DNA from 2 places in the Nocardioides sp. REDSEA-S30_B4 genome. Region 1 is predicted to be linked to the other one. Evidence: predicted binding sites of a transcription regulator. Region 1 holds the regulator's gene; the other holds the start of a gene.
The links. Region 1 encodes LexA, which represses DNA repair genes until DNA is damaged. Its sites were predicted from a motif close to TCGAACANNTGTTCGA; they were not measured.
Positions count from the first base shown of each region.

Region 2: A6R01_RS10375 (HNH endonuclease signature motif containing protein) is a predicted target of LexA. The motif match lies at 7,393-7,408, and genes of this name have one in related genera.

Region 1 covers NZ_LUPI01000007.1:29,227-45,189, forward strand. The annotation lists gene hflX (GTPase HflX) at 1-582, shown strand, start outside; gene A6R01_RS01455 (SGNH/GDSL hydrolase family protein) at 693-1,418, shown strand; gene A6R01_RS01460 (ATP-dependent DNA helicase) at 1,550-3,457, shown strand; gene A6R01_RS01465 (alkaline phosphatase family protein) at 3,678-4,988, opposite strand; gene A6R01_RS01470 (alkaline phosphatase D family protein) at 4,988-6,742, opposite strand; gene lexA (transcriptional repressor LexA) at 6,890-7,621, opposite strand; gene A6R01_RS01480 (SDR family oxidoreductase) at 7,758-8,582, shown strand; gene A6R01_RS01485 (LysM peptidoglycan-binding domain-containing protein) at 8,794-9,156, shown strand; gene A6R01_RS01490 (hypothetical protein) at 9,414-9,761, opposite strand; gene A6R01_RS01495 (ATP-binding protein) at 9,935-10,900, shown strand; gene A6R01_RS01500 (bile acid:sodium symporter family protein) at 10,991-11,866, shown strand; gene nrdR (transcriptional regulator NrdR) at 12,237-12,758, shown strand; gene A6R01_RS01510 (vitamin B12-dependent ribonucleotide reductase) at 12,923-15,799, shown strand.
Region 2 covers NZ_LUPI01000044.1:6,580-22,542, forward strand. The annotation lists gene A6R01_RS10350 (ABC transporter permease) at 1-846, opposite strand, end outside; gene A6R01_RS10355 (glycosyltransferase) at 839-2,845, opposite strand; gene glf (UDP-galactopyranose mutase) at 2,842-4,026, opposite strand; gene A6R01_RS10365 (glycosyltransferase family 2 protein) at 4,033-4,953, opposite strand; gene A6R01_RS10370 (glycosyltransferase family 2 protein) at 4,950-5,882, opposite strand; gene A6R01_RS10375 (HNH endonuclease signature motif containing protein) at 6,001-7,248, opposite strand; gene A6R01_RS10380 (hypothetical protein) at 7,674-7,802, shown strand; gene A6R01_RS10385 (acyltransferase family protein) at 7,867-8,946, shown strand; gene A6R01_RS10390 (DUF808 domain-containing protein) at 8,967-9,917, shown strand; gene ahcY (adenosylhomocysteinase) at 10,105-11,556, shown strand; gene mtrA (MtrAB system response regulator MtrA) at 11,636-12,349, shown strand; gene mtrB (MtrAB system histidine kinase MtrB) at 12,361-13,959, shown strand; gene A6R01_RS10410 (LpqB family beta-propeller domain-containing protein) at 13,956-15,731, shown strand; gene A6R01_RS10415 (ComF family protein) at 15,828-15,963, shown strand, end outside.

The sequences.
Region 1 (15,963 bases):
CTGTTCGCGACCCTCGACCCGACCACCCGGCGCACCACCACCGCCGACGGCCGCGTCTACACGATGAGCGACACCGTCGGCTTCGTGCGGCACCTGCCCCACCAGCTGGTCGAGGCGTTCCGCTCGACGCTGGAGGAGGTCGCCGACGCCGACCTGCTGCTGCACGTGGTCGACGGCTCGCACCCCGACCCCGAGGGCCAGATCGCGGCGGTCCGCGAGGTGCTCGCCGACATCGACGCCACCGACGTGCGCGAGCTGATCGTCATCAACAAGGCCGACGCCGCCGACCCGATGGTCATCGCGCGCCTCCAGGCCCGCGAGCCGCACACCGTCGTGGTGTCGGCGAAGACCGGTCAGGGCATCGCCGAGGCGCTGGCCCGGGTCGAGGCCGAGCTGCCGCGCCCGGCGATCGAGTTCGAGGTGCTGCTGCCCTACAGCCGCGGCGACCTCGTCGACAAGATCCACCGCGCCGGCGAGATCGAGTCGATCGAGCACACCGCGGACGGCTCGCTGGTCCGTGGTCGCGCGGGCGAGTCGCTGGCCGGGGAGCTGGCGCAGTACGCCGTCGCGCCCCAGTCCTGAGCGCCAGTCCTGAGCACCAGTCCCGGCCATCAGCCACGATCCGGTCACGGTTCGGCGCTGATCGCCGTCTTCGGCTGCGCCGGGGCGGCCCCGGGCCGCACCATGGGGCCATGGCCTTCCGGGGGGCGCGGCGTGAGCCGGCGGAGCAGAGCGGGCGACCGCACCGTCGTCTTTCGGTCGTGGCGCTCGCCGCGGTGCTCGTGGCCCTGTCGGTGGTCGTCGTGACCGGCCGCGCGACCGGCTCCGGGCCGACCCGGTGCGAGACGTTCGCCGCCGACTCGGCGGCCCGCGCGGGCGCGGTGTCCGGGGCGGGGGAGGACCTGCTGGTCATCGGCGACTCCTGGACCGCCGGTCTCGGTCTCGACGAGCCGACCCGGTCCTGGACCGTCCGGCTGCCCGGGCGCGTGCACACCGCCGGCTTCTCCGGCTCCGGGTTCAGCGCCGGCGCCTCGGGCTGCGGCCCGCAGGTGTCGTTCGCGGCGCGGGCGAGGGCGGCGCTGCGTCCGCTGCCCGCGGGTACGCCGGTGGTCGTGGCGGGCGGCCTCAACGACTGGGACATGTCCGCGGCGGAGATCACCGCAGGGTTCGAGCGGCTCCTCGGCCAGCTCGACGGCCACCCGCTGACCGTCGTCGGGCCCGCGGCCGCGCCGGCGCGGTCGGCGTACGTCCCGCGGGTCGAGGGCGTGCTCGAGCGGCTCTGCGCGGAGCACGGTGTGCGGTTCGTGGCGGTGAGCGACCTGTCGCTGGACTACCTCCCGGACCTGCTGCACCTCACCCCGGCCGGTCACGCCGCGTTCGGTGACGCGGTGGCCGTGAGGTTGTCCACAGACGCCTGACGGCGAGGCGGGGAACGTCCCCGGCCGCGACTAGGGTGCTCGGCGTGAGTGAGCCGAGGACCAGCGTCAGCGCCGTGCTGGAGACGGCCGTGACCGCCCTCGGCGGTGCCACCCGTGAGGGCCAGGTGCAGATGGCCGAGGAGGTCGGTCGGGCGCTGGCCGACGACCAGCACCTGCTCGTCCAGGCCGGCACCGGCACCGGCAAGTCGTTGGCCTACCTCGTGCCCTCCCTGCTGCACGACAAGCGGGTGGTCGTGGCGACCGCGACGCTCGCGCTGCAGCACCAGCTCGTCGAGCGTGACGTGCCGCGGCTGATGGAGGCGATGAAGGGCCAGGACGGTGTCGACACCTCCTACGCCGTGCTCAAGGGTCGCTCCAACTACGCCTGCCTCCACCGCGTGCGCGAGGGCGTGCCCGACGACCAGGGGGCGCTCGTCCAGCTGCCCGAGGGGTCGATGGGGCAGAAGGTCCTCGAGCTGCGCGCGTGGGCCGAGGAGGACGCCGAGAACGGCGGGTCCGGCGAGCGCGACAACGCCCCTCGCCACACCGAGCGGGAGTGGCGCCAGGTCTCCGTCGGCCATCGTGACTGCCTGGGCGCGCAGCGCTGCCCGTTCGGCCAGGAGTGCTTCGCCGAGCTCGCGCGGGAGAAGGCGCACCGCTCGCACCTGATCATCACCAACCACTCGCTGCTGGCCATCGACGCCATCGAGGGCGTCCCGATGATCCCGGAGTACGACGCCGTCGTGATCGACGAGGCGCACGAGCTCGTCGCCCGGGTGACCCAGGCGGCCACCGACGAGCTCACGGCCCCCGACGTGGAGCGGGCGGCGCGACGCGCGCGCAAGCACGTCTCCGCGGAGGGCGCGAGCAACCCCGCCGACGACCTCGCTGACGCGGGTGAGGCGCTGCGCGACGCGATCACGACCGCCTCGCCGGGGCGGTTCGAGGTGCTGCCCGAGCAGCTCGGCGACGCCCTGCAGCTGGTGCGCGACGCGGCCCGTGCGTGCGTCTCGGCGTTCCCGAAGGAGAAGCCGGGGGAGGGCGACGGAGACCCCGGGCGCCAGCAGGCCAAGGGCTCGGTGCAGGACGTCTTCGCCGTCGCCGAGCGGATGGCCGCCGACCTGGAGTCCGACGTGCTGTGGCTCTCCGAGGGCGGGGAGCGCTCCGCGCCGCGGCTGTGCGTGGCGCCGCTGCAGGTGTGGGGCCAGATGCGCGACAAGCTGCTCACCGACAAGACCGTCGTGATGACCTCGGCGACGCTGATGCTCGGCGGTGACTTCTCCTCGGTCGCCACCTCCGTGGGGCTCAAGCCCTCGGAGCGGGTCGTCGACGGAGGGTCGGTCCCTGAGGGCGACGGGGTCCTGCCGTGGCGCGGGGTCGACGTGGGCTCGCCCTTCGACTATGGCCGCCAGGGCATCCTCTACGTCGCCCGGCACCTCCCGCCGCCGGGCCGCGACGGCCTCGTGAAGGCCCAGCTCGACGAGATCGCCGAGCTCGTCGACGCCGCCGACGGCCGCACGCTGGGGCTGTTCTCCTCGCGCCGGGCCGCGGAAGCGGCGGCCGAGGCGGTCCGCGAACGGCTGCCGCACCTGACGACCCTGGCCCAGGGCGACGCCCAGCTGCCCGAGCTGGCGAAGCAGTTCGTCGAGGACCACCACACCGTCCTGTTCGGCACCCTCTCGCTGTGGCAGGGCCTCGACGTCCCCGGCGACACCTGCCAGCTGGTGCTCATCGACCGCATCCCCTTCCCGCGCCCCGACGACCCACTGATGAGTGCGCGGCAGAAGGCCGCCGACAAGGCCGGCGGCAACGGCTTCATGCAGGTCGCGGCCGCCCACGCCGCGCTGCTGATGGCCCAGGGCGCCGGCCGCCTGATCCGCACCACCACCGACCGCGGCGTCGTCGCCGTGCTCGACCCGCGGCTCGCGACGGCCCGCTACGGCTCCTTCCTCAAGGCGAGCCTGCCGCCCATGTGGACGACCACCGACCCCGCCGTCGTACGCCAGGCCCTCACGCGGCTCGCCGCCTCCGCCGGCTGAGCCGCGGGGTGCCAGCGGGCCCGGGATCACGACGTTCTGCAGGAGAAACGGCTATCTGGCCTGCAGAACGTCATGATCGAGCGGCGGTGCGTGGTCAACCGTCCGCGCCCGTCGGTCCGTTGATGCCTCACCGCTCCCGGTGCGGCCGTGGTGGGGCGGTGCGTGGGCAACCGACCCCCGAGACCGGTCGGTTGGTGGCTCACCGCTCCTGTGGTCGACCTCAGATCCGGGGCTTGCCGTCGTACCTCTTCTTCGGCGTGCGCATCCCGAAGAACTTCGCCACGGTGGGCGCCACGTCGACGGTGCGGGCGTGGGCGGAGGAGACCTTGCCGGCCTTGACCGCGGGGTGCCCGCCGCCGATGAAGAACGGGATCGACCGGGTCGCGGGGTGGCCGTGGTTGCCGGGGATCGGGTTGTTCGTGACCGGGTTGGGGTCGGAGAAGCGCCAGCCGGCCTGGCAGAACACCACGACGTCGCCGGACTCCGGGCCCAGCCGCAGCCACGGCGTACGCCGGTCCCAGGCCTTCAGCACGCCCGATGTCGCCTCGGCGATCTGCTGGATGCGCTTGACCGCCTTGTCGAGCTTGCCCTTTGGGCCGGTCCAGTAGACGAGGTCGGCGCCGCCGTTGTCGGCGATGACGACGTTGCCTGCCAGCAGCGGGTCCTCGTCCATCGCGCCCTGCAGCGTGATCACGTTGGTGGGGATCGACCAGTCCATCGAGTGGTCGGCGAGGACGATGACCATCGAGTGCTCCCACGCACCGCTGGACTTCAGCCCGTCGATGAACTGCCCGACGAGCAGGTCGGTGTCGAGCAGCGCCGCCTGCCGCAGCAGCCGCAGGTTGGTGCCGGTGAAGTCGGTGTGGCCGACCCGGTCGATGTCGCCGAGGTTGACGAAGACCAGGTGCGGGTCGAGCTCCTCGACCATCGAGGTGAGCGCGTTGTAGGTCAGCAGGTCCGGTGCGTGACCGGAGACAGGGATGTAGAGCTCGGGCTCCCAGCGGTGGGTGGCCCGCTCGCCGAAGACGCCGACGAGGTACTCCTTGCTCAGCACCGTGCCGGTGGTGAAGCCACGCCTGTTGAGCCGCTCGATGATCGTCTTGACCCGGATGTCGCTGGGCTGGTCCATGTCGCGGATCTCGCCGAGCTCGCGGTCGTAGAAGGAGTTGGCCGGCACGCCCGAGCGGTCGGGCCGCACGCCGGTCATCATCATCACGTGGTTGGGGATCGTCTCCATGACCGGCATGGAGGTCGCCCGCGGCCACCACATCCCGCCCTCGCGCAGCGCGTGCAGGTTGGGCGTGAGGGTCGGCTCGATCTCGTCGGGGCGGCAGCCGTCGGTGACCAGCACGTAGCAGCGCTTCTTGGTCCTCGGGCTCGCGGCGTCGGCCGGGGCAGCCGCGCCGAGAGCGCTGGAGAACGCCAGGCCGGACGCGGCGGCGGTGAGGACGGTCCGACGGCTGGCGCGGATCTCCTCGAGCCGCCGGGCGGCGCGCTCGGGGGAGCCGGTGAGGGGGGCGTCCTGGCACATCACGCCTCCAAGGGGGCGTCGACGGCGGTGACCCGGCCGGTCCCGGCGATCGTCTCGTACGACGTCGACCACTCGATCGAGGTGTTCGCGTCGTCCCGGGCGCCGATGACGTACCAGTCCATCTGCGCCCGCTCGGGGGTGATGTCGAGGACGGAGTACCCGTGGTTGTCGAAGTCGAGGTACTTGATGTGCCGGTTGTTGGCCAGGATCGCCGTCTCCACCAGCGGCGTCAGCTGCGGGGCGCCGGTGATGTCCTTGAGGTTGTTGGACGTGACCGAGGAGCACACGAACTCCACGCCGTAGGAGTCCCCGTAGAGCGGCTGCGTGGAGGTGTCCATCGGCAGCTCGCAGGCCCAGCCGGAGTGGATGTCGCCGGTGACGAACAGGACGTCCTTGACCTGGTGGTCGCGGATGTGGCCGAGCACCTCGCGCCGATCGGCGGTGTAGCCGTCCCACTGGTCGACGTTGTAGGGCGCCCCGTCGGCGGGGAGGATGCCGGTCACGTCGTTGATCGGGTCGATGAGGTCGTTGGGCAGGTCGCCGAAGGTGACCGGCGCGATCATCACCGGGTTGCCGATCACCTTCCACTGCGGGGCGTGGTCGCCGCGCGTCAGCGACTCCTTGAGCCACGCCATCTGCTTCTTGCCGGTGATCGAGCGGGACGGGTCGCTGACGGTGGCGTCGACGCCGGGCAGGGCGGCCTGCTCGTCGCGGTAGGTGCGCAGGTCGAGCATGGAGACCTCGGCGAGCTGGCCGAAGCGCATCCGGCGGTAGAAACGGGTGCCGTCGCCCAGCGCGGCGGTGCCGTCCATGCGGACCGGCATCCACTCGTCGTACGCGCGGTGGGCGCGGGCGCGCCGCTTCTTGTAGTCGCCCTCGGACTCGTCGTGGTTCTCCGCGCCGGCCTTCCACTGGTCGTTGGTGACCTCGTGGTCGTCCCAGGTGAGGATCCAGGAGTAGCGCGCGTGCAGGGCCTGCAGGTCGGGGTCGAGCTTGTAGCTGGCGTGCCGGCGGCGGTAGTCCTCCAGGCTCACCATCTCGTGCGGCGGGTCGTGCGGGCGGACCACGACGTTGTCCTGGCCCATGCCGTAGCCGCTGGTGGGGTACTCGTAGAGGTAGTCGCCCAGGTGCAGGATCGCGTGCAGGTCCTGGCGCGCTGCGAGGGCGCGGTAGGGCGTGAAGAACCCGGCCTCGAGGTTGGAGCAGGACACGACACCGAAGCGCAGGTTGTCCAGTGCGGCCCGCTTGCGGGGTGCGGTGCGCAGTCGCCCGACGGGGCTCTTCTGGCCCAGGGCGATGAACCGGTAGTGGTACTCCTTGCCTGGCTTGAGGCCCTTGGCGTCGAGCTTGACGGTGTGGTCGCGACCCGCGCTGGTGCGGAACCTGCCCTTGCGGACGATCTTGTTGAACCTCGCGTCCTTCGCGACCTGCCAGGTCACCGTGACCGGCTTGCCCTTGCCCGAGCCGGGGGTCGCCGAGGGCGTGGGGGTGACGCGGGTCCAGATGACCACGCGCCGCGGCAGCGGGTCGCCGGAGGCGACACCGTGCTGGAAGACCTCGTGACCGGCCTTCCCGCGATCGGCGGCGCCGGTCTGCCCGGACTCCTCGGCGTCGGCCGCGCGTACGCCGGTGCCGAGCACGCCGACGGCGGCGGCTCCCGCGGCGCCGGTCGCGAGGACGGTGCGGCGGGGGAGCGAGGACGAGGCGGGGGGAGCCGTGGTGGGGGTGGTCGGCGTGGTCTTCGTCGAGGTCACGCCCCATCCAACGACACAGCCCGGTGTTTCGTGACGGTTTCGACGGTGTGAGCACCGTCCGTTCACCCGGGGGTCGCGAGATGGTCGAGGTGCGAGGCGCGCCAGCGACGAGCGGGCGTCGAGACCCACCCGCCGCCGGCGTACCCCTCAGACCTTGCGCAGGACCGCGGTGACGATGCCGAGGATCGTGGCGTGGGTGCCGTCGATGGGCTCGAACGCCTCGTTGTGCGGCATCAGCCAGACCTGCCCGTTCTTGCGGGAGAAGGTCTTGACCGTCGCCTCGCCGTCGATCATGGCGGCGACCATCTGACCGTTCTCGGCGGTGTTGGCCTGGCGGATCACGACGTAGTCGCCGTCGCAGATCGCGGCGTCGATCATCGACTCACCGCGCACCTCGAGGAGGAAGAGCTGGCCGTCACCGACGAGCTGCTTGGGCAGCGGGAAGACGTCCTCGACCTGCTCCTCGGCGAGGATCGGCGCGCCGGCGGCGATCCGGCCGAGCATCGGCACGTAGGACGCGGCGGGCAGGGTGTCGCCGACGCCGGTCTCGTCGAAAGAGCTCTCGCCGGCCGAGGAGATCGCACGGCGGGCGGCCATCGACTCGGGCAGGAAGACCTCCAGGGCGCGCGGGCGGCTGCCGTCGCGCTTGATGAAGCCCTTCTCCTCGAGCACCTTGAGCTGGTGGGCCACCGAAGAGGTGCTGGTCAGGCCGACGGCCTGTCCGATCTCGCGCATGCTGGGCGGGTAGCCGCGGTGAGCCACCGAGTCGCGGATCGTCTCGAGCACCTTGGTCTGGCGCGGGGTGAGGCCGCTGGCGTCGGGCGGGCCGTCGGGGAGCGCGCTCACGCCGGGGGCGGCGTCGTCGTGGCTGGTCGCCATGGGGGTCCTCCTCGTCACGGCCACCGGGGGAGCGGGTCCCGGCGGCACGGCCTGCGTCGTGGTGTGCCCACGCTATGACTGATCCATCCCGTGATCAAACATGTGTTCGAATCGGCGTGTCGAGCACACTCGGGCCATGACGCCTCCTACCGTCCCCACCGCCCCGACCGGACGCAGCGCGGTGGTGACCGGCGCGGCACGCGGCATCGGTCGTGGCATCGCCGAGCGCCTCGTCTCACAGGGGTACGCCGTCGTCGTCACCGACGTCGACGCGGCCGCCGTCCAGGCGACCGCGGCCGAGATCGGGGCGGTCGCCGGGCTGGCCCACGACGTGCGCGACCCGGCGGCACACCGCCATGTCGCAGAGGTAGCGGCCGGGCACGGTCGGCTGGCGGCGTGGTTCAACAACGCGGGGGTCGGTGACGACGGCCGCCTCTCCGAGCTCTCCGAGGACCAGGTGCGACGCCTGGTCGAGGTCAACCTCCTGGGTGTGCTGTGGGGGATGCGCGCCGCGCTGGAGGCCTTCGCCGGCCCCGGCGGCGACGGCTCCGGGGACATCGTCAACACCGCCTCGCTGTCCGGGCTCGGTCCGGTGCCGGGCTACAGCGTGTACGCCGCGACGAAGGCCGCCACCGTGTCGGCCACGATGTCCGTGGCGGCCGAGTCGCCGCGCCGGGTGCGGGTCCACGCGATCTGCCCCGACGGGGTGCAGACGGCGATGCTCGACGAGCAGGACCCCGAGGGGCTCGGAGCGGCCCTGGTCCACTCCGGTGGTCGCATCCTGACCGTCGAGGAGATCGCCGAGCTGGCCGTGGGACTGGTGGGCACCGGCCGGGTCGTCCGCACGGTGCCGGTCTGGCGTGGCGCCCTGATGCGCACGATCTCCCTGGCGCCAGGGGTCGCCGCCAAGGGCACCGCGCTCTTCGCGGCGCAGGGGCGTCGGGCGCTGCGGCGGGGCTGACCCGCGCTGCTCGTCGGAGGGGGTCGAACATTTGTTCGCTCGACCCCTTGATCTCGTTCGAACACCTGATCTAGTCTCGTACACGTGTTCGATCGAACTGGTGGTCGAGCCGTCGGCCCCAGGCCCTCCCGGTCCTCCCTGATCGGGACTGTCGGTGGTCGTCGGTAGACATCGGTTCGCAGACCCACTCCGACTTCCCCAGGAGATCCCGATGAGCACCATGGTCCTTCCCGCAGTCCACACCTCGACCCGCCTCGGCGCTGGGCCCTCGACGGCCGGACACGTCCGACTGACCCGCCGCGGTCGCCTGGCCGTCTTCGTGGTCGGCCTGCTGGTGGCCGTGGCGATCGCGGTCGCCTTCGCCGGCGGCTCTGTCGCGACCTCGGAGAAGGGCGAGCCCGTGCCCACCGACACGATCGTCGTCGGCACCGGTGTGACGCTGTGGGACATCGCCTCGGCGCGGGCCGAGGGCGGCGACGTGCGCGACATGATGTCGACGATCCAGCAGCTCAACCACCTCGACAGCGGCATGCTCGTCGCCGGTCAGCGCCTGCGGGTGCCGGCCGCCGGCTGAGCGACCGAGCGTTTCGGCAGCACAGGCAGCCACCAGACTTCGCCGGTCGATTCGACCCCGGCCGGCGAAACCACGGGGAAGACGAGGGGCGGGCCCACGGCGGGCCCGCCCCTCGGTGGTGTCTGGGGTTGCAAGGTCTGACCGATGTCAGTCAGACCTTCGGGTTCGCGCTCGAACCTTCGACCGCGATCCTCACGGTGGGACTGACGTCAGTCAGACCCTTCCGGCGCCCGTCGTCTGCAGGGGCGACGACATGCTCAGCGGGCGGCCCGCTTGCCCCCCTTGGGTCGTGGCGGCGCCGGGTCCTCGCCCGGGGCGGCCGCGGGCGCCACGAGCCCCAGGATGCGCAGCAGGCGAGCCGCGAGCATCAGTCCGGCGAAGAGGCAGGCCATCGCGCCGAGGGAGGCGAGCGCCAGGAACCACCAGGCGGCGGCCCTGCCCTCGCGGGCGGTGGTGCCGAAGTCGATGGCGGCCCACACGAGGTATCCCCAGGCGACGACCAGCGCGGTGACGCCGACGGCGTGGACGAGAAGTCGCCGGGTCCGGTGTGGCTGGTCCGGGCGCGGGCCGCTGTGCGATCCGTGCTTCCCCGTGCTCCCGGCCACCGCGCCATTGTTCCCGATGGCCCCAGGAGTCACGCGGCCGAACCGCCGGGGCGGCCGGGTTCACGGCCGGGTTCTCGGGGGGTTCGCGACGGGCGCGCGAGGGGGACGAACGGCCCGCTGGACGGGCTGGAGGACCCTGTCGGGGGGATGGTGCGCGTGGCTAGCCTGGCGCCGTGTCCGACGCCGAGGCCCCGATGGCCCACCTCGAGGTCGAGGTCGAGCGTGCCGTCGTCGTCCACGACGTGGTGCGCGCAGTGGTGGCAGACCTGGTGGCCCTCCCGGACGTCGCGCGGGTGGCGGTGGCGCTGACCGAGGGTGGCGGGCGGCGGCTGCGCTTCTGCTCGGTCCGCCGCGGCGAGGGGCCGCCGACCGAGCTGGACTGGTGCCACATCGACGCCTACGACGATGTGCCGCTCAACGATGTGGTCCGCACAGGCCGCCCGATCCTGGCCGCGCTCACCACGCTGGAGGAGCGCTGGCCCTGGCTGGCCGAGCAGGAGACAGCGGCGGGCAACGTCGCGGCCGCGGTCGTCCCGTTGCTGGGCGCGAGCGCCCGGCTCGGAGGGCTGTTCCTGCTCTACGACCGGCCGCAGGAGTTCGGACCCGAGCAGCGTGAGCAGCTCGAGGGCCTGGCCCGGCGTACCTCGGCGGCGCTGCACGAGGTGAGCGCCCGCCGCTCCGGTCACGCCGACGACGCGCTCGAGGAGGTGCTGGACGGCGGGTCGGCGGTGGAGCACGCCGGACGCACCGCCAGCCTGCGCCTGCTGCCCGAGCCCACCGCGCCGCGCGAGGCCCGGGCGTTCCTGGCGGCGGAGCTGCGCCACTGGGGCGTCGACGACGACATCGTCGAGACCGCCCAGCTGTGCCTGTCCGAGGTCGTCACCAACGCCGTCCACCATGCCCGGACCGTCGCGGACCTGCGCATCTCGGTCGAGGAGGCCGTCCTGACCGTGGTCGTGCGCGACTTCGGGGCGGGCGCCGACGTGGTGGCCCCGCTGGATGGCGAGGACCCGTTGGTGGTCTACGGCCGGGGCCTGATGCTGGTGGAGGCGATGACCGACCGGTGGGGCTCCGAGCACGACGCCGGCGGCACGACGGTGTGGTTCTCCATCGACCTCGCGGAGGACTCCGCGCCCTGACGACCCGCAGGCCCGACTCCGTCGAGTCGCGAGGCCCGCTGCCGCCGGCCGTGCTTCACTGTGGCGCCAGTCACACGTGCGGAGGTCTTGATGAACGACTCGGTGCTGATCAGCGTGGGTCTCCCGATCGCCTTGGCGATCATCATGTTCGGGCTCGGCCTCTCCCTGGAGGTCGGTGACTTCCGACGGGTGGCGCGCACCCCGCGCGCGGTGGTGGTCGCCCTGGGGCTGCAGGTGCTGGTCCTGCCCGTCATCGCCTTCGGCCTGGTGGTCGCCTTCGACCTCGACCCGTTGCTGGCGGTGGGCGTGATGCTGCTCGCGGCCTCACCGGGCGGCACGACCGCCAACCTGTTCAGCCACCTCTTCCGCGGCGACGTCGCGCTCAACATCACGCTGACGGCGATCAACTCCGTCCTGGCGGCCGTGACGATCCCCCTGGTCACCAACCTGGCCATCGGCTACTTCGACACCGACGGCGACCTGGGGCTGCAGTGGTCGAAGGTCGTGCAGGTCATCGCCATCGTGCTGGTCCCCGTGGCTGTCGGGATGCTGGTGCGCCGCTGGTCGCGGGAGTTCGCCGCGCGTGCCGACAAGCCGGTGCGGGTCTTCTCGATCGTGGTGCTCGTGGCCGTCGCCGTGGGTGCGTTGCTGGGGGAGCGGGAGAACCTCGGGGACTACCTGCGGCAGGTGGGCCTGGTCACCGGCCTGCTGTGCGTGCTCAGCCTCAGCCTCGGGTACGCCGGCGCGCGGCTGGCTCGCCTCGAGCAGCCGCAGGCCGTGGCCAGCTCGATGGAGGTCGGCATCCACAACACCACCGTGGCGCTGACCATCGCCCTCTCGGTGCTCGACAGCACCGAGGTGGCGATCCCCGCCGCGGTCTACTCGATCCTCATGTACGTCCTCGCGACGGCGTTCGGGTTCCTCATCACCCGCGGGGTCCGCGGAGCCGACCGGGTGGGTGTCTGACCCTCGCCCCTGGCCGGTCTGCGGCCCTCCCGTGAAGGTCGCGACACGCCCGTCCTGGCGGTGACTCGATGCGCCGACAGGGCGCTGACCTGCGGCTTTGCGACGGGTGTGATCCAGATGACGTCAATCTCGTCGGTCCACTTGCGTGCCTAGTGATCGAGGCGTACGGTTCCCACTACATCTAGTACTTACACGGATGTAGTTATCCACATCTAGTTCACAGAGCCGGGGTGGAAGACTCACATCTCCCTCGTGGTTCTCCACAGGGAGAGCCCCGATCTCCACATCGACTGCACACCCCTGAGCCAGGGGTGTCGCTGCCGCGCCCGCGACCCGTTTCGACCATCCGATCACGTGAAGGAGCCTCGCTGTGCACTGCCCGTACTGCCGAGCCACCGACACCCGGGTGCTCGACTCGCGGGTCGCCGAGGACGGCGGGTCGATCCGCCGCCGGCGTACCTGCTCCACGTGCGAGCGACGGTTCACCACCGTCGAGCTGATGCAGCTGACCGTGGTCAAGCGCTCGGGCGCCACCGAGCCGTTCGTCCGCGAGAAGGCTGTCTCCGGTGTCCGCAAGGCCTGCAAGGGCCGACCGGTCTCCGAGGACCAGCTCGCCTGCCTGGGCCAGGAGGTCGAGGACGCGCTGCGCAACGCCGGCGCCGCCGAGATCCCCGCCCACGAGGTCGGGCTGGCCATCCTGGGCCCGCTGCGCCGCCTCGACGAGGTCGCCTACCTCCGCTTCGCCTCCGTCTACCGGGCCTTCAGCTCCGCGGCGGACTTCGAGGCCGAGATCGCGATGCTGCGCGAGACCGGCGACGTGGCCTCGGCGGTCGAGGAGGTCGCCCCGCGACCGTCTCGAGACCCCGAGCCCGCCCCTCAGCCCACGGGCTGACACAGACCGCCCGGCAGGTAGTGGGGAAGCTGCCTGCCGGGCGCACCAATCCCTCTCCCCACCACCCGCGCACCAGCGCAGCACGACTGTCGGTGGCCGGACCGAGACTGGCCACCGACGACCCACCACCCCACCCCTCAGACCGGGAACAGAGGAGCACCACCATGACCGAGACGGTGAGCGGCGCAGGATCGCAGGCGAAGGCCGGAGCAGGCCTCGTCATCGAGCGCGTCTTCAGCACCGAGGGTACCCACCCCTACGACGAGCTGACCTGGGAGCGCCGCGACGTCGTCCAGACCAACTGGAAGACCGGCGAGACCGTCTTCGAGCAGAAGGGCGTGGAGTTCCCCTCCACCTGGTCGGTCAACGCCTCGACCATCGTCACGACCAAGTACTTCCGCGGCGCGGTGGGCAGCGAGGCGCGGGAGTGGAGCCTCAAGCAGCTCATCGACCGCGTGGTGAAGACCTACACCAAGGCCGGCATCGACCACGGCTACTTCGCCACCGACGCCGACGCCGAGCTCTTCGAGCACGAGCTGACCTGGCTGCTGGTCAACCAGTACTTCTCCTTCAACTCCCCGGTCTGGTTCAACGTGGGCACCCCGAGCCCGCAGCAGGTCTCGGCCTGCTTCATCCTCTCCGTCGACGACTCGATGGACTCGATCCTGAACTGGTACAAGGAGGAGGGCTTCATCTTCAAGGGCGGCTCCGGTGCCGGCCTCAACCTTTCCCGCATCCGCTCCTCCAAGGAGCTCCTCTCCTCCGGCGGCACCGCCTCGGGCCCGGTCTCCTTCATGCGTGGTGCCGACGCCTCCGCGGGCACCATCAAGTCCGGTGGCGCCACGCGTCGCGCGGCGAAGATGGTCGTCCTCGACGTCGACCACCCCGACATCGAGGAGTTCGTGCAGACCAAGGCCCGCGAGGAGGACAAGATCCGCGTTCTGCGTGACGCCGGGTTCGACATGGACCTCGGCGGCAACGACATCACCTCGGTCCAGTACCAGAACGCCAACAACTCCGTGCGCGTCAGCGACGAGTTCATGCGCGCGGTCGAGGAGGGCACCGACTTCGGTCTGCGCGCCCGCAAGACCGGCGAGGTCATCGAGACCGTCGACGCCCGCGACCTGTGGCGCAAGATCGCCACCGCCGCGTGGGAGTGCGCCGACCCGGGCCTGCAGTACGACGACACGATCAACGACTGGCACACCAACCCCGAGACCGGGCGGATCACCGCGTCCAACCCGTGCTCGGAGTACATGTCGCTGGACAACTCCTCGTGCAACCTCGCCTCGCTGAACCTCCTGAAGTTCCTCAAGGACGACGACACCTTCGACGCCGAGCTGTTCGCGAAGGCGGTGGAGTTCATCATCACCGCGATGGACATCTCCATCTGCTTCGCCGACTTCCCGACCGAGTCGATCGGCCAGACCACCGTCGACTACCGCCAGCTCGGCATCGGCTACGCCAACCTCGGCGCCCTGCTGATGGCCATGGGCCTGGGCTACGACTCCGAGGGTGGCCGTGCGATGGCCGCGACCATCACCTCGCTGATGACCGGCACCTCCTACAAGCGCTCGGCCGAGCTCGCCGGCGTGGTCGGTCCCTACAACGGATACGCCCGCAACGCCGAGGCCCACAAGCGCGTCATGCGCAAGCACCAGGCCGCCAACGACTCGGTGCGCACCCTGCACGTCAACGACACCGCGACCCACAAGCTGGCGACGGCCGCGTGGGCCGACGTGATCGCGCTGGGTGAGACCAACGGCTTCCGCAACGCGCAGGCCTCGGTGCTCGCGCCCACCGGCACCATCGGCTTCATGATGGACTGCGACACCACCGGCATCGAGCCCGACTTCTCCCTGGTGAAGTTCAAGAAGCTCGTCGGCGGCGGCTCGATGCAGATCGTCAACCAGACCATCCCGCGGGCGCTGAAGAAGCTCGGCTACCAGCCCGAGCAGGTCGAGGCGATCGTCGACTACATCGCCGAGCACGGCCACGTCGTCGACGCCCCCGGTCTGAAGACCGAGCACTACGAGATCTTCGACACCGCGATGGGTGTGCGTGCCCTCAAGCCGATGGGTCACGTGCGGATGATGGCGGCTGCCCAGCCGTTCCTCTCCGGCGCCATCTCCAAGACCGTCAACCTCCCCGAGAGCGCGTCGATCGAGGACGTCGAGGACATCTACTTCCAGTCCTGGAAGCTGGGTCTGAAGGCCACGGCCATCTACCGCGACAACGCGAAGGTCGGCCAGCCGCTCTCGGACGCGAAGGCGAAGAAGAGCGACGCCGCTGCGGACGCCGAGGCCGAGGTCGTCGAGAAGATCGTGGAGAAGGTCGTCTACGCCCCGACCCGCAAGCGCCTGCCGAAGTCGCGCATCTCGCGCACCACCTCCTTCACCGTGGGTGGCGCCGAGGGCTACATGACCTCCGGTGCCCACGACGACGGCGAGCTGGGCGAGATCTTCCTCAAGCTCGGCAAGCAGGGCTCGACCCTGGCCGGCGTGATGGACGCGTTCTCGATCGCGGTCAGCATCGGCCTGCAGTACGGCGTGCCGCTGGAGACCTACGTCTCGAAGTTCACCAACCTGCGCTTCGAGCCGGCCGGTCTCACCGACGACGCTGACGTGCGGATGGCCCAGTCGCTGATGGACTACGTGTTCCGTCGCCTCGCGTTGGACTACCTGCCCTTCGAGTCCCGCCAGGCCCTGGGCATCTACTCGGCCGAGGAGCGCCAGCGCTACCTCGAGACCGGCTCCTACGAGCCCACCGAGGAGACCGGCTCGGCCGCCGAGCTGGTGGAGTCCGCCCCGATCGACAAGGGCGCCCCGGTGGACATCACCATCGAGGAGAAGGCCGCACCGGCGGTCGAGCAGGCCCCCGAGGCCGAGGTCAAGCAGGCCCATACCTCCGCCGAGCTCATGGAGAAGCTGACCGGCACCGCGGTCGACAGCCCGCTCTGCTTCACCTGCGGCACCAAGATGCGCCCGGCCGGCTCCTGCTACGTCTGTGAGGGTTGCGGCAGCACCTCCGGCTGCAGCTGATGTCAGTTCTCATCAGGATGCGACAGCATTCTCACTTCATTGAGACGGATTCTCACGAGAGTGCGACGGATTCTCATTAAGGTGCGACACCGCTAGCAGACTGCAAGCAGAGGGACCGGAGGCCACTAGGCCACCGGTCCCTCTGTCGCTTCTCCAGTGTCCGC
Region 2 (15,963 bases), on a different contig from region 1:
GCGGAAGACCCACTGCCCCAGGAGCAGGACGACCACGGCCACCCCGAGCATCACCAGGCCGCGCGAGAACATCGCGTCGGGCATCTCGGTGAGCATGGTCCTCTCGGGGTCCTCGGTCGTGCCCACCCAGAAGGCGCGCTGCACGAGCAGCACGGCGTTCGAGAGCGGGTTCCACAGGTAGTAGGCGGCCGCGTCGCCGAAGCGCTCGTCGACGATCGAGTAGGGGTAGATCATCGGGACGCCGAAGCGCACGAAGTTGGTCAGGATGTTGACCACGCTGGCGAAGTCGCGGAAGTAGACGTTGGCGACGCTGAACATCAGGGCCAGCCCGGTCCCGAGCGCCATGATGATGCCCAGCGCCAGGAAGAACGCGGCGATGCCCAGCCCCGAGGGCGCCCAGCCGATGATCAGCACCGCGACCAGCAGGATCACCACCTGCGGGGCCACGTGGAACAACGAGACCATCATCGACGCGACCGGGAACATCTCCTTGGGCAGCGCCATCTTCCGGATCAGTGCCTTGTTGCGCACGATCGACCTGGTGCCCGCGTTGAAGGTCTCGGTGAAGAAGTGGACGACGATCAGGCCGCAGAAGACGTGGATCGCGAAGTTCTCGGTGCGGTCGCGCCCCAGCACCAGCACGAAGATGAAGGTGTAGATGAACAGCTGGGTCAGCGGGTTGATGTAGGACCAGATCAGCCCCAGGAACGACCCGGAGTAGCGCGCGTTGATCTCCCGGCGCACCAGCAGCTTGAGCAGGTAACGGCGCCGGAAGACCTCGAGCAGGCCCTGGGTCGCGGTCGGCGGCGCCAACGGCGCGTCGACCAGGTAGCGGCCCTCAGTCATCGGAACCCGAGCGATCCTGCCCCAGCCACGGCGACAGCGTCTGCTCCCAGGTCTCCGGCGAGGTGATGTCGCCGAGCGCGGCGCGGTACTCCTGCGCCAGGCGCGGCCACTCCTTCTTCAGCTGCTCGTGCAGCTTCAGCGTCTTCGTGAGCAGCTCGCGGAACTTCTCCGGGTCGCGCTGGTAGAACGCGGCGGACGTGCCGTCGTTCATCGAGACGATGGCGGAGTCGTAGGAGGCCAGGCGGTACCACTTGGCGTCCATGGCGCGGACCTCCGCCTCGGGGAACTCCCGGGACAGCTCGCGCGGCTTCTTCAGCTGGCGCAGCGGCTGCAGGCCGGCGCTGACCAGCTGCGAGACGCGGCTGGGCACCTCGGCGGAGTCGCGGCCCTTGCGGGGCGGCTTCTCCCGGCGTACGGGCGGGAAGGCGTCGCGGTCGACCTCGAGCTTGGCGTCCTGGAACGGCTTGCGGATCGCGTTGACGTAGGTGAGCGTCTCCGGCAGCCGCTGGTGCAGGTGGCCGGGCCCCGACAGCACGTCGAGCAGCGCCTGGTGACGCATCTCGACGGTGGAGTACTGCATGGAGACCAGGTGGGCGATCTGGTGGTTGCGGCTCTCGCGCACCATCCGGCCGCCGTTCGGGTAGGTCGAGTGCAGCAGCGCCGCGACGAAGCGGTTGCGCTGGTGCAGGTAGGCCTGCCAGTCGACCGCGTCGTTCTTGTCGGTCCACGGCACGTGCCAGACCGCGGCGCCGGGCAAGGTGACGGTCGGGAAGCCGTGCTCCCGAGCGCGCAGGCCGAACTCCGAGTCGTCCCACTTCAAGAACAGCGGCAGCGACAGGCCGACCTCCTCGAGGACCGCCCGCGGGATCAGGCACATGAACCAGCCGTTGAAGTCGACGTCCACGCGCTTGTGCAGCCAGCGCGCCGAGCGCAGGTTGCGTGCGGCGAAGTCCCAGTCGGGGAAGGTGTCGTTGGGGCTCTCCCACCAGAACTTCCACGGCTGGACGATCTCGCCGAAGCTGTGCAGCCGAGACCGGGAGTAGATGTTGAACATGTGCCCGCCCACGATCGTGGGGCGCTTGGCCAGGTCCGCGAAGGTGACGGCGCGGATGATGCCCTCGGGCTCGCACACGACGTCGTCGTCCATCATCAGCGAGTACGTCGCCGAGCCCCGCTTCACCGACTCCAGCTGCCCGCGGGCGTACCCGCCCGAGCCGCCGAGGTTGCCCTGCTCGAGCACGGTCAGCGTGGAGCCCAGCAGCTTCTCGGCGGTCGCGAAGTGCTCGGAGCCGGTCACCTTGTCGGTGCCCTGCTCCATCACCATCACGGTGTCGAGGTAGGGGTGCAGCTCCTCGGCCTCCCCGAGCTGGACGAGCAGCTCGGCGCAGAAGTCGGGGCGGTTCATCGTGGTGATCGCGATGTCGGTGGTGCCGTGCTCGGCGCGGCCCGCGGGGACCTCGGCGCTCCACTCGGCGGACTCGACGACGACGTCGCCGTCACCGGCCACGACGTCGTACCAGTACCAGCCGCCGTCGATGAAGGGCTTGAGCGTCAGGTCGAAGGTGAAGGTCTCCGAGGCACCGCCGGTGGTCTCTGCCGACTCGACGCGCTGGGAGTGGCCGCGCGCCATGGACTTGTAGACCAGCAGGGTCGCGCCCTCGCCGCGCAGGGTCACCGTGAGGCGGACGGCGTCGACGACGGTCCAGCGCCGCCAGTAGGAGGCGGGGAAGGCGTTGAAGTAGGTGCCGAAGGAGAGCTTCTCCCCCTGCGGCACCCGCAGCGCCGTGCGCGACTCGATCTGGTCGGGGTGCAGGCTCTTGCCGGTGCTGGTGGACTGCCGCACCGCGGCGTTGTTGAGGTCCTTGGCCGCCCGGTTGCCGCCGACCTCGTACTTGTCGGCGTCGAGGCGGGCCTCCTCGGTGTCGACGTAGAGGGCCATGACGTCGAAGTCGCGGTCCAGCGGCATGATCTGCCGCTGGAGCATCCTGCGCGTGCTCATGCCACACCTCCGCTGGCGAACGGCGCACCCTCGGCGAAGTGCGGCTTGATCTTGTTGTCGTACATCGACAGCGCCGAGCCGATGGCCATGTGCATGTCGAGGTACTGGTAGGTGCCGAGGCGGCCGCCGAAGAGCACCATGTCCTCGGCCTTGGCCTTCTCGCGGTAGCGCATCAGGATCTCGCGGTCGGCCGCGGTGTTGACCGGGTAGTACGGCTCGTCGCCCTCCTCGGCGAAGCGGCTGTACTCGTGGACCACGATCGTCTTGCCCGGCAGGTAGGTGCGCTCGGGGTGCAGGTGCTTGAACTCCAGGGTCCGGGTGAAGGGCAGCTCCTGGTCGTTGGCGTTGACCACGCCGGTGCCCTGGTAGTCGTCGACGTCGAGGGTCTCGGCCTCCAGGTCGATGGTGCGCCACGACAGCCGGCCCTCGGAGTTGTCGAAGTACTCGTCGACGGGGCCGGTGTAGACGACCGGGACCTTGCCGACGTACTCCTCGCGCACGTCGAGGAAGTCGACCTCGAGGCGGACCTCGATGTTGGGGTGGTCGGCCATCCGCTCCAGCCACGCCGTGTAGCCGTCGACCGGCAGGCCCTCGTAGGTGTCGTTGAAGTAGCGGTTGTCGAAGGTGTAGCGGACCGGGAGGCGCGTGATGATGTCGGCGCTCAGCTCGGTCGGGTCGGTCTGCCACTGCTTGGCGGTGTAGCCCTTGACGAACGCCTCGTAGAGCGGGCGGCCGATCAGGCTGATCGCCTTCTCCTCGAGGTTCGTGGCGTCCTCGGTGGCGATCTCGCTGGCCTGCTCGGCGATCAGCGCCCGTGCCTCGTCGGGGGTGTGGGACTTGCCGAAGAACTGGTTGATCAGCCCGAGGTTCATCGGGAACGAGTAGACCTGCCCCTGGTACTTCGCGAACACCCGGTGCTGGTAGTTGGTGAAGTCGGTGAACCGGTTGACGTAGTCCCACACCCGCTTGTTGGAGGTGTGGAACAGGTGCGTGCCGTACTTGTGCACCTCGATGCCGGTCTCCTCGTCGAACTCGGAGTAGGCGTTGCCACCGATGTGGTGGCGGCGCTCGAGGACGAGGACCTTCAGGTCCAGCTCGGTGGCGCAGCGCTCGGCGATGGTGAGGCCGAAGAAGCCGGAGCCGACCACGACGAGATCGGGGGCGGAGTCAGGAGCAGACACGATCGGTCAGTCTACGGACGACGGGGGCAGCGAGCGCATCCCCCACGCTGCGCGCATGGCTCGGATCACGTTGGCCGCCTCCGACCGTCCGCCGCGCACGGGCGCCAGCAGGAGGACGGCCAGCACGATGAGCAGCGGCTTGAGCCGGACGGCTGCGTTCTCGCCGTACCGCAGGTGCACCGCGAAGAGGTTGCGATACATGTAGAAGCCCTTCCACCCGGCCAGGTCGTGCTGCTGGTCGAAGTCGAGCTGGCGCACGAGCACCGCGTCGCGGACCGCCCAGATGCGCCGGCCGCTGCGGCGGGCACGGATGGCGAAGTCCACGTCGTCGTAGAAGATGAAGTACGACGGGTCGGGCAGCCCGATCTCCTCCACCACCGTGCGGCGCACCATGAAGCCCTCGAAGGCGACGTTCTCGACCTCGACCCGCTCAGGCATGGCCGCGCGGGTGCCGAAGTCCTCGACCATCCCGGTCTTGGGCTTGATCGCCCAGGGGTGGGTGAGGTCGAAACGGGTGGCGGCCTTCTCGCACAGCCGGCCGTGTGAGTCCTCGCGCACGCTGGTGAGGCAGTCCTCGTCCTGGGCCATGAGCACCGAGAGGCAGTCCGGTGCCGGGACGACGTCGTCGTCCATCAGCCAGGCGCGGTCCCAGCCCTGCTCGTAGGCGGTGCGCAGACCGAGGTGGAACCCGCCGGCGCCGCCGAGGTTCTCCTCGGTGCGGATGACCTGCAGCGGCAGCCGGCCGCGGGCCTGCTCGTCGGCGAGGACCTGCGGCGTGTGGTCGCTGCTGTGGTTGTCGACCACGATCACCGCGTCGGGGCGGTGCTCGAGCGCGGCCAGGCCGTCGAGCATCCCGGTGAGCAGGGCGGCGCGGTTGAAGGTCACCACGACGACGGCCACGGTCTCCCCGGTCTCGACGGTGGTCATCGCAGGTACCTCCGGTGGCCCGTGAAGTCGCCGCGCAGGCCGGCGTACGCCGCGCGGGCGCTGAGCGCGAGGCGTACCGGGTCGCGGCGGGTGAGGAGGTAGAACCACACGGTCTTGGCCCAGAAGAGCAGCACGTGCAGCCAGCCGCGGTACTCGCGCAGGTTGAGGGTGTTGTTGCGGGCCATGCAGTAGGCCTTGAGGTCGCTGGGGCTGTGGTTGTACGTCGTGCGGCCGGCCATCATCGGCGTCCCCAGCTCGCCCACGGACGGGTGGTGGACGCGCGCGTCCGTGACGGTCGCGATGCGGGCCCCGGCGCGCTCGGCGCGCAGGCGGTACTCGTGGTCGTCGCCCCAGATGAAGAACTCCTCGCGGGGGTGGCCGATCCGCTCGACCAGCTCACGGGTCACCAGCACCCCGTTGAAGGGGATGACGATGTCGTCGATGCGCTGACGCTCTCCCCCGGCCCGCTCGACGTCGGCCAGCGCCCGCACCACGCGGGTGCCGCCGGGCAGCCGGATCGGGAACACCAGCCGCCCCGGGTCCTGCTCGTCGACGACCAGCGGTCCCCAGAAGTCCAGGTCGTCCTCGCGCAGCAGCCGCTCGAGGCACTCGACCTCGGGCAGCCCGTCGTCGTCCATGAGCCACACGAGGTCCGCGTCGGTCTCCTCCGCGGCCCACCGCAGGCCGGCGTGGAAGCCCCCGGCGCCGCCGCGGTTGTCGGGCAGCGTCCTCGCCGTCACGTCGCTGCGGCCGGCCAGCCACTCCCCCGTGTCGTCGGTGCTGGCGTTGTCGACCACCAGCACCTCGACCAGCGCCGGGGTCCGCTCGCGCACTTCTGCCAGTCGCGCCACGAGGGTCTGGAGCAGATCGTGGCGATTGAAGGTCACGACGACGGCCACCACGCGGCGTACGGGCTGGTCGGTCGGCACGGGCGCCACCCTAGGAGAGTCGACGCTGTCGGGCACCACGGCACGCGCTGGCTGGCCTGCTGCCGTGACCCGGGGCACGCGCTGACGCAGAGCACGCCAGGACCTCAGCGCCCGCGCTTCAGAGCGTGGTGGTGCCGTCGGGGTGGACGAGGAACCGCAGGCTGTGGGGGCTGGTCCAGAGCCAGGTGGTGGGGGTGAGCTGCTGGTAGTCCCACCGCCCGTCAGGGGATGGGTGGGTCTTGGCTCGGTGATGTCGTCTGCACAACGGGGCGAGTCGGTCGGTGGCGGTCTGGCCGGGTGGTCCGCCCTGGTCGGGTGGGACGTACTCGTCGATGTGGTCGAGGTCGGTGCGTGCTGAGGTGCGGGTGCAGTGGGGGAAGACGCAGGTGGGGCGCTTGAGTCGCACGCGCTGGCTGATGCGGTCGGGGATCTCGTAGGAGTCGACGGCGATCTGGTCGGCGAGGTCGATGACCGGCTTCACGACCACCTGGGTGCCAGGCACTGACAGCCAGTCGCGGACCGCGTCGGCGGTGAGGGTCTGGTGGTGGTTCTCCACGCGGGCGAGGTGGAGGCCGAGCATCCCGGTGTCGGGGTCGAACTCAGGGGTGCCGGGTCCTTCGTTGCCACGGAGCGCTGCCTCGCTGAGGTGGATGTGGAGGACGACCTGACGGGTGCGGCTGGTGGGCTTCGTGGACTCGAGACGGCGCTGGCGCGCCTCCTCGACCGGCGAAGCCTCGTCGTTGGTGGTCAGGTCGAGGGTGAGGTCGCCGCGGGAGAGGAACCCGAGTGCCTTGGCGCGGCGGACGTCGAGGGTGTCGGTGGACCCGGCGGCGGCGAGCTGGTCGGCGATGGTGCGGATGGCGTGCTCGAGCTCCTCGGCATCGGCCCGGTCCAGCAGACCGGACAGGTGGACGCCGCTCGCGGTGCCGATGGACCAGGCGGTGGAGAGGTCGAGGGTGACGTGCAGCGTCGCTTGGGTGTCGGCCTCTTCCATCTCAGCCGTCTCGGGGTCGAACCGTGCGGCTGCTTCGGCGACGAGTCGCTTCACGGTGGTGAAGGAGGCGGTGTGGACGACGTGGGCGAGGTGGGCGTCGACGAACGCGGCTGCCTCCTGAGTGAGGGCGCGGGTGAGGTCGGTGACGCGGCGTACCCGCCAGACCTGGACCTGGCCGTCGAGGAGTCGCTGCCAGATCTTGGGGAGCCGGTAGCGGGCTTCGACGGCGTCGGAGAGCAGCATCCGGCCCGAGTCGGTGGACCTGCCCAGGGCGGCGGCGAGCTCGATGACCGCGAACTCCGAGATCTCCGGTGCACCCGGGCCGGCGAGCTCGAGCATGGTGTCGGCGCCGGGCATCCCGAACCGGGACACCCAGGCGTTCTCGGCCTCGGTGTGGGCGTCGTCGTCGGGCAGCCCGAAAGGTCGCGAATCTCGGTCAGCAGGTCACCGGTCGACTCCGCAGGAGTGACCTGCGAGGGGGTGTCGTGGTGTCCGAGTGCCATGTCCAGAGTTTACTAGAACACCAGTTCGAAAGGAACCCTGGATGCGGGCTCGGGGAGGAATCTGTGGAGGACGAATCAAGCGCAACCCAAGCGAGCACCCCAGCGGGCCGAAGGGGTCGAGCGAACCGCAACCAGGTACCGAATCCAACGCCCACCGCAAGCACGCCTTTGATCAATGCAGGACCTGCTGCAGCGCGAACGTCCAGGCGCCCACCCACCCCGACCACCGAGTCGACAAGGACCGGAGGGCGTGTCGTGAAAGGGGTTCACGAGGAACCCTCCAGTCGCGCCGGCATGAGGTTGCTCGTCGGCGTACGGGGTCTCGAGACGGCGCTGGCGCGCCTCCTCGACCGGCGGATGGGACGTCGCTGGCGCTCATCGCACCTCACCCAGCGGTGGGTGCCGTCGTTGGCGCTCGCCTGAGGAGTCGCTGAGAGGGGCATGCGTCACGTTTCGCCGCGGGGGAGGAGCGGGAAGAACGGTTCCCATGGCCTCTTCTCGAGACCCGTGGTTCGACAACGCCAAGATGGCGCTGGTGACCCTGGTGGTGGTGGGACACGCGTGGGTGGTGCTGCCCGACTCCACGACCAACGACCACCTCTACGACTTCCTCTACGCCTGGCACATGCCGGCGTTCGTCTTCCTGACCGGCTACCTCTCCCAGCGCTGGACCTACACCCGCGCGCGGATGTGGCAGCTGGTGCGCACGGTGGCCGTGCCGTATGTGCTCTTCGAGGCCGCGATCGCGATGTTCCGCATCCATGTCGGTGGCGAGGAGCTGGAGAACCTCTGGCGCGACCCGCACTGGCCGATGTGGTACCTCTCGGCGCTGTTCTTCTGGCGGCTGCTGACCCCGGTGTTCAAGAACATGTGGGGCGGCCTGGGGCTGGCCGTCGTCATCTCCCTGGTCGCGGGGCTGTACGCCGGTGACACGCTCGACGTGGCGCGGATCCTGGGTCTGCTGCCGTTCTTCGTCCTGGGCCTGAAGTCGACCCCGGAGCGGCTCGAGCTGCTGCGCAGCCGTGCGGCGCAGGTGGCGGCCCTCGGTGTCTTCGTCGGCATCTGGGTGCTGACCTCGCGCACCGACGACTGGGCGGGGACCGAGTGGCTCTACTACCGGGCCCGCTACGAGGAGCTCGACGTCAGCGACGGCCAGGCGTTCCTGACCCGGGCCGCGCTGCTGGTGCTCGGCACGCTGGGGACCTGGGCGTTCCTGGCGCTGGTGCCGCGGGTGCGCGGCTGGTTCACCGCGATGGGTGCCTCGACGCTGATCGTCTACCTCTTCCACGGCTTCGTGGTGAAGGGGTTGGGCTACGCGGGCTACGGCGAGCTGTTCGGCGACCACGTCGCGCTCGGGCTGGTCGTGACCACGCTCGGGTCGGTCGCGGTGGCGCTGCTGCTGGCCAGCCCACCGGTGGCCCGGGTGCTGCAGCACGCGGTGGATCCGCTGGGCTGGGGCGAGCGCCGGGTGAAGGACGCCCTGGAGGTGGCCGAGGCCAAGAAGGAGGCCGACGAGCTCGCGGCGCGCATCGAGACGCACGTGCAGCGGGAGACGGTCCGGGTCTGAGGCACCGCTAGGCTCCCGACGTGGCCGGTGGACTCTTCGCCCTTCTCGACGACATCGCGGCGCTCGCCAAGCTGGCGGCCGCCTCCATCGACGACGTCGGTGCCGCCGCCGGGCGCGCCAGCGCCAAGGCGGCCGGTGTCGTCGTGGACGACACGGCCGTCACCCCGCAGTACGTCCAGGGCGTGGCGGCCGAGCGCGAGCTGCCGATCATCAAGAAGATCGCGATCGGCTCGATCCGCAACAAGCTGCTGCTGATCCTGCCGGCCGCGCTGCTGCTCAGCGAGCTGCTGCCCTCCCTGCTCAAGATCATCCTCATGTGCGGCGGTGCCTACCTCTGCTACGAGGGCGCGGAGAAGATCTGGGAGAAGTTCGGCCCCGGCCACGGGCACCACGACGACGAGGCGCTGGAGAAGGTCGCCGCCGGCAACCCGGCCGAGACCGAGAAGACCCTCATCTCCGGCGCCATCCGCACCGACCTGATCCTCTCGGCCGAGATCATGGTGATCTCCCTCGACGAGGTGGCGGGCGAGAGCTTCTGGTCGCGCGCCGCCATCATGGTGGTCGTCGCCTTCTTCATCACCGCGGTCGTCTACGGCGTGGTCGCGCTCATCGTGAAGATGGACGACGTCGGCCTCTCGCTGGCCCAACGCTCCAGCGCCGTCGCCCAGCGGGTCGGCCGCGGGCTCGTGCAGGCGATGCCGCGGGTCCTCGAGGTCATCGGCGCCGTCGGCACGGCCGCGATGCTGTGGGTGGGTGGGCACATCGTGCTCGTCGGCTCCCACGACCTCGGCTGGCACGCGCCGTACGACGTCGTGCACCACCTCGAGGAGGCCGTGCACGACGCCACGGGTGCTCTCGGGTCGGTCCTCGGCTGGGTGACGAACACCGGCTGCTCGGCGGTCCTGGGGCTGGTCATCGGGGCCGTCCTGGTCGCGGTGATGCACCTGGTGCCGCGGCGCAACGCGCACTGACCCCCGGGCTGGTCCGCGACGGGTCGACGGCTGCTCGACGGCTGGCCGCTCCAGCCCACCACCCGCCGGGATTCCCGGTCGTCACGCCTGTCCGCCTACGCTGGACGGCGGACTGCGTGGGAGATCCCGACGGTGCGCAGATGCGCGACGCAGGCCTGGCTCCAACCCCCTGCGAGGAGACACCCTGATGGACTTCAAGGTCGCCGACCTGTCCCTGGCCGACTACGGCCGCACCGAGATCGAGCTCGCCGAGCACGAGATGCCCGGCCTGATGGCCATGCGGGAGCGCTACGGCGCCGAGAAGCCGCTGGCCGGCGCCCGCATCGCGGGCTCGCTGCACATGACCACCCAGACCGCGGTCCTCATCGAGACGCTGACCGCGCTCGGTGCCGAGGTCCGCTGGGCCTCCTGCAACATCTTCTCCACCCAGGACCACGCGGCCGCGGCCGTGGCGGTCGGCCCCGAGGGCACCGTCGACGCGCCCGCGGGCGTGCCGGTCTTCGCCTGGAAGGGCGAGACGCTGGAGGAGTACTGGTGGTGCACCCAGCAGATCCTCGACTGGGGCACCGACGAGGCCGGCGAGAAGCGCTTCGCGAACATGATCCTCGACGACGGCGGCGACGCCACCCTGCTGGTCCACCTCGGTGTCGAGGCGGAGAAGAAGGGCGAGGCGCCGGACCCGGCCACCGCCACGAGCACCGAACAGCGCATCATCTTCGAGGTGCTGCAGAGCAGCCTCGCCGCGAGCAAGGACCGCTGGACCAACGTCGCCCGCGAGATCATCGGCGTCACCGAGGAGACCACCACCGGTGTGCTCCGCCTCTACGACATGATGCGCGAGGGCTCGCTGCTCTTCCCGGCCATCAACGTCAACGACTCGGTCACCAAGTCGAAGTTCGACAACAAGTACGGCTGCCGCCACAGCCTCGTCGACGGCATCAACCGCGCCACCGACGTCCTCATGGGCGGCAAGGTCACCGTGGTCTGCGGTTACGGCGACGTCGGCAAGGGCTGCGCGGAGTCGCTGCGCGGCCAGGGCGCCCGCGTCATCGTCACCGAGATCGACCCGATCTGCGCGCTGCAGGCCGCGATGGACGGCTACCAGGTGTCGACCCTCGACGACGTCATCGAGATCGCCGACATCGTCATCACCGCCACCGGCAACAAGGACGTCGTCAGCGTCGACCAGATGCGCCGGATGAAGAAGAACGCCATCCTCGGCAACATCGGTCACTTCGACAACGAGATCGACATGGCCGGCCTGGAGACCTACCCCGGCGTCGTCCGCAAGAACGTCAAGCCGCAGGTCGACCTGTGGACGTTCCCCGAGGGCGAGGGCAACGCGATCATCGTGCTGTCCGAGGGCCGCCTGATGAACCTCGGCAACGCCACCGGCCACCCGTCGTTCGTGATGTCGAACTCCTTCACCAACCAGGTGCTGGCGCAGATCGAGATCTTCACCAAGCCGCAGGACTACCCCGTCGGCGTCTACGTGCTGCCCAAGCACCTCGACGAGGAGGTCGCCCGCCTGCACCTCGACGCGCTCGGCGTGCGGCTGACGACCCTGACCGACGACCAGGCGAAGTACCTCGGCGTCTCGGTCGAGGGGCCGTTCAAGTCCGACGAGTACCGCTACTGATCGATCGCGCACGGCGGCCCCGCGGTGTCGGGGCCGCCGTTCGCACGCCCGCCAGGGGGGAGGGTGCAAGATGGTGACCATGAGTGAGGCAGCGCCGCAGGACGACTACACGACCAAGGGTCGGGTACTCGTCGTCGACGACGACGCCTCGTTGGCCGAGATGCTCACCATCGTGCTGCGCCAGGAGGGCTTCGACTCGCGGATGTGCCTGCGCGGCGACGAGGCCGTCGAGGCCTTCCGCGACTACCGCCCCGACGTCGTCCTGCTCGACCTGATGCTGCCCGGTCGCGACGGCATCGACGTGTGCAAGGAGATCCGCGCCGAGTCCGGCGTGCCGATCGTGATGCTCACCGCCAAGGGCGACACCGTGGACGTCGTGGTCGGGCTGGAGTCCGGTGCCGACGACTACGTCGTCAAGCCGTTCAAGCCCAAGGAGCTGGTGGCCCGCATCCGTGCGCGCGTACGCCGCTTCGACGCGACCGCGCAGGCCGAGACGCTCACCATCGGCGACGTCCACATCGACGTTGCCGGCCACCAGGTCACCCGTGGCGGTCGCCCGGTGAGCCTGACGCCCCTGGAGTTCGACCTCCTGGTCTGCCTGGCCCGCAAGCCGTGGCAGGTCTTCAGCCGCGAGGTGCTGCTCGAGCAGGTCTGGGGCTACCGCCACGCGGCCGACACCCGCCTGGTCAACGTGCACGTCCAGCGGCTGCGCTCGAAGGTCGAGCACGACCCGGAGAACCCCGAGATCGTGGTGACCGTGCGAGGCGTCGGCTACAAGGCCGGCACCGCCTGAGCGGCCGACGGGTGGCCGCGCTCACCTTCTGGCGCCGCTCCATCCAGGCACGGGTGGTGGCCAGCACCCTCGTGCTGTCGTTCCTGGTCGTCAGTGTCGTCGGCTGGTTCCTGCTGCGCCAGACCCGCGACGGCCTGCTCGACGACCGGGTCGACGCCGTCGTCGCCGAGGCGCTCGACGAGACCGAGGACGCCCGCACCCGGCTGGCCTCGGCCACCCTCAGCGACGTCGACGCCGCCGAGCAGCAGCGGGCGCTGGTCGAGCCGATCATCCAGCGAGGCCTCTCGCGCGACTTCGCGGTGGTGCTGGCCGGCCCTGCGGGTCCCACGGGCGTCGCGGCGGACCCGGGCGGCGGCGGGGCGACGTACACCTTCGGCCTGGACCGCACGTCGGTGCCGGCCTCGCTGGTCGACCACTTCTCGACGGTCGCGACGCCCTCGTGGACCTTCACCACGATCCGCCGGCTCGCCCCCGACGGGGAGACGCCGGTCTCCGAACCGGGCATCGCGGTGGGCTCGCAGGTCACGCTCCCGGCCGACGGCCGGACCTACACGCTCTACCTCCTGTTCCCGACCTCCGAGGACGAGGAGACCCTGGCGCTGGTCACCCGGGCGCTGCTGACCGCCGGGGTGCTGCTGCTCCTGCTGGTCGCCGGCGTGACCTGGCTGGTGGCCCAGCAGGTCGTCACCCCGATCCGGATGGCGCGGCGGGTCGCCGAGCGGCTGGCAGCCGGACAGCTGCAGGAGCGCCTGGAGGTCTCCGGCGAGGACGACCTGGCCCGCCTGGCCACCTCCTTCAACCAGATGGCCTCCAACCTGCAGCGCCAGATCCGCCAGCTCGAGGAGCTCAGCCGGGTCCAGCGCCGCTTCGTCTCCGACGTCTCCCACGAGCTGCGCACGCCGCTGACGACCGTGCGGATGGCCGGCGACGTGCTGCACGACGCCAAGGAGTCCTTCGACCCGGTCACCGCGCGCGCGGCGGAGCTGCTGCAGACCGAGCTCGACCGGTTCGAGACGCTGCTCGCGGACCTGCTGGAGATCAGCCGCTTCGACGCCGGCGCGGCGCAGCTCGAGGTCGACGACGTCAACCTCGTCGACGTCGCCCACCGCGTCGTGGAGAGCACCCGGCCGCTGGCCGACCAGCGCGGGGTGCGGCTCGTCGTCCGGGCCCCGGACCGGCCCTGCCTGGCCGAGGCCGACGTACGCCGGGTGGAGCGCGTCCTGCGCAACCTGGTCAGCAACGCGATCGACCACGCCGGTCCGCGGCGCCCGGGCGCCACGCCCACCGTCGTGGTGCGCGTGGCCGGCGACGACCACGCCGCGGCCGTGGCGGTGCGCGACCACGGCGTCGGCCTGGCGCCGGGGGAGTCGGCGATGGTCTTCAACCGCTTCTGGCGGGCCGACCCCGCCCGTGCCCGCACGTCGGGCGGCACCGGCCTGGGGCTGTCGATCTCCCTGGAGGACGCCCACCTGCACGGGGGCTGGCTGCAGGCGTGGGGCCGCCCGGGCGAGGGTGCGCAGTTCCGGCTCACGCTGCCGCGGCGCAACGGCGACGCCCTGCGCCGCAGCCCGATCCCGCTCATCCCCGACGACGTCGTGGAGCCGGTGTGAGGCGCCGGGTCGCGGCCAGCCTGGTCGCCGTCTGCCTCGCGGCGCTGACGGGCTGCGTCGCGCTGCCCGAGGCCGGGCCGGTCGTCGAGGTCGAGGAGTCGGGCGGCTCGGCCACCGACACCGGCGGTGCCGCCGCCATCGATGCGCGACCTCCGCAGGAGGGCATGTCCGCGGCCGAGGTGGTCAAGGGCTTCCTCGACGCGATGCAGGCCTGGCCCACCGAGCTGTCGACGGCCAAGCAGTTCCTCAGCTCGGAGACCCGGTCGACGTGGTCGCCCGCGGGCACCATCGTCTACGAGGACGCGCTGCCGCCGGCGGGCGCTGCCGCCCGGATCGAGGTGCGGCTCGGCGGCGCCAGCCGGCTCGACGCGCGCGGCGCCTGGCAGGGCGACCTCGCCCCCGAGGACAGCATCCTGGGGTTCCGGCTCGTGACCGAGGACGGCGAGTACCGCATCTCCGACCTGCCCGACGCCCTGGTAGTCCCGGAGACCTGGTTCGAGCAGCGCTACCGCCGGGTGGCTCTCTACTTCCCCGACCCCTCGGGGTCGGTGCTGGTGCCGGAGCCGGTCTTCGTCGGCGACGACCCGACCTTCGCCTCCTCGCTGGTCTCCGGGCTGCTGCGCGGCCCGGGCCGCGCCCTGCAGGGTGTCCTCGGCACCCAGCTGCCCTCGGGGCTCCAGGTCGACCTGTCGGTGCCGGTGACCGACGGGCTGGCCGCCATCAGCCTGACCGGTGAAGCGAGCGCGTTCTCGCCCGCCGACACCGAGCTGCTCTTCGCCCAGCTGGCCTGGACGCTGCGCCAGGATCCCGACGTCGACGCCTTCACCCTGGCGATCGACGGTCGGCCGGTGCGGACCGTGGGCGGGGAGACGCGCATCCCCGTGGCCGTGGGCGACCAGCTGGACCCGGTCGGCTTCCAGACCGACTCGCTGCTGCACGGACTGCGCGACGGGCTGCTCGTCTCGGGGACGCCAGGCTCCCTGGACCCGGTCGGCGGCGTCATGGGTCGTGTCGACCTCGGCGTGCGCTCGGTGGCCGTGGACCTGCTGGGCACGCGCGTCGCCGCGGTGTCCGAGGCCGGCGGCACCGTCCTGCTGGCCCCGCTGACCGACGGCGAGGGGGTCACGCCGCGGGAGGACCCGTCGACCGACCCCGGCCTGCCCGACGTGACGACCGCGGCCGTCGGCACCGACCTGCTGCCACCGGCCTGGGACGTCCACGACCGGCTCTGGCTGCTCGACCGCACGGCCGATGGCGCTGTCGTCAGGTGGGTGCAGGGGGAGGACAGTGGCGTGCTGGACGTCCCGGGGGTCACCGGCGAGGAGGTGCGTGACTTCCTGGTCTCCCGTGACGGCACCCGCCTGGTCGCCGTGGTCCGCGGTCCGAGCGCCGACACGGTCCGGGTGGCGCGCATCCGCGGGGACGACAGCGAGCGGGTGACCGGGGCGACCCGGTCGCGCCCGCTGAACCTCGACGACGACCCGAGCCGACGCATCCGCGACGTCGCGTGGACGTCCACCACCACCTTGGCCGTGCTCAACCGGCTCACCGACGTCTCGGCCAAGGTCGTCACCGTCGGCGTCGACGGCTCGCCCGGCGGGCTGGACGGCATCATCACCACGTTGTCCGGCGCCACCGCCCTCGTCGGCTCACCGGCACGCGGCACGCGCGTCTACGCCGTGACCGACACCGGGCTGGCCGACCTCAACGCCACTGTCCGTGGGCCGCGGGTGCTCGACGAGGGCCTCACCTTCGTGACGTACGCCGGCTGACCCGCCGACCCTCCACACGCCCCGCTCCTGACCGGGTCCTCCACCGCCGTCGCCCGGTCGTCCCGACGGCGGTCCGGTAGGCGGTGGGATGCCCCCGTGGACCCGACCACCCTGCGCGACGGCGCCCGTGACCTGCTGCTCGGCGGCCGGTGCGCGGCCTGCGACCGACCCGGGGGAGTGCTGTGTCGCGCGTGCCGCGAGCGCCTGCTCCTCGACGCCCCGCTGACCCGCT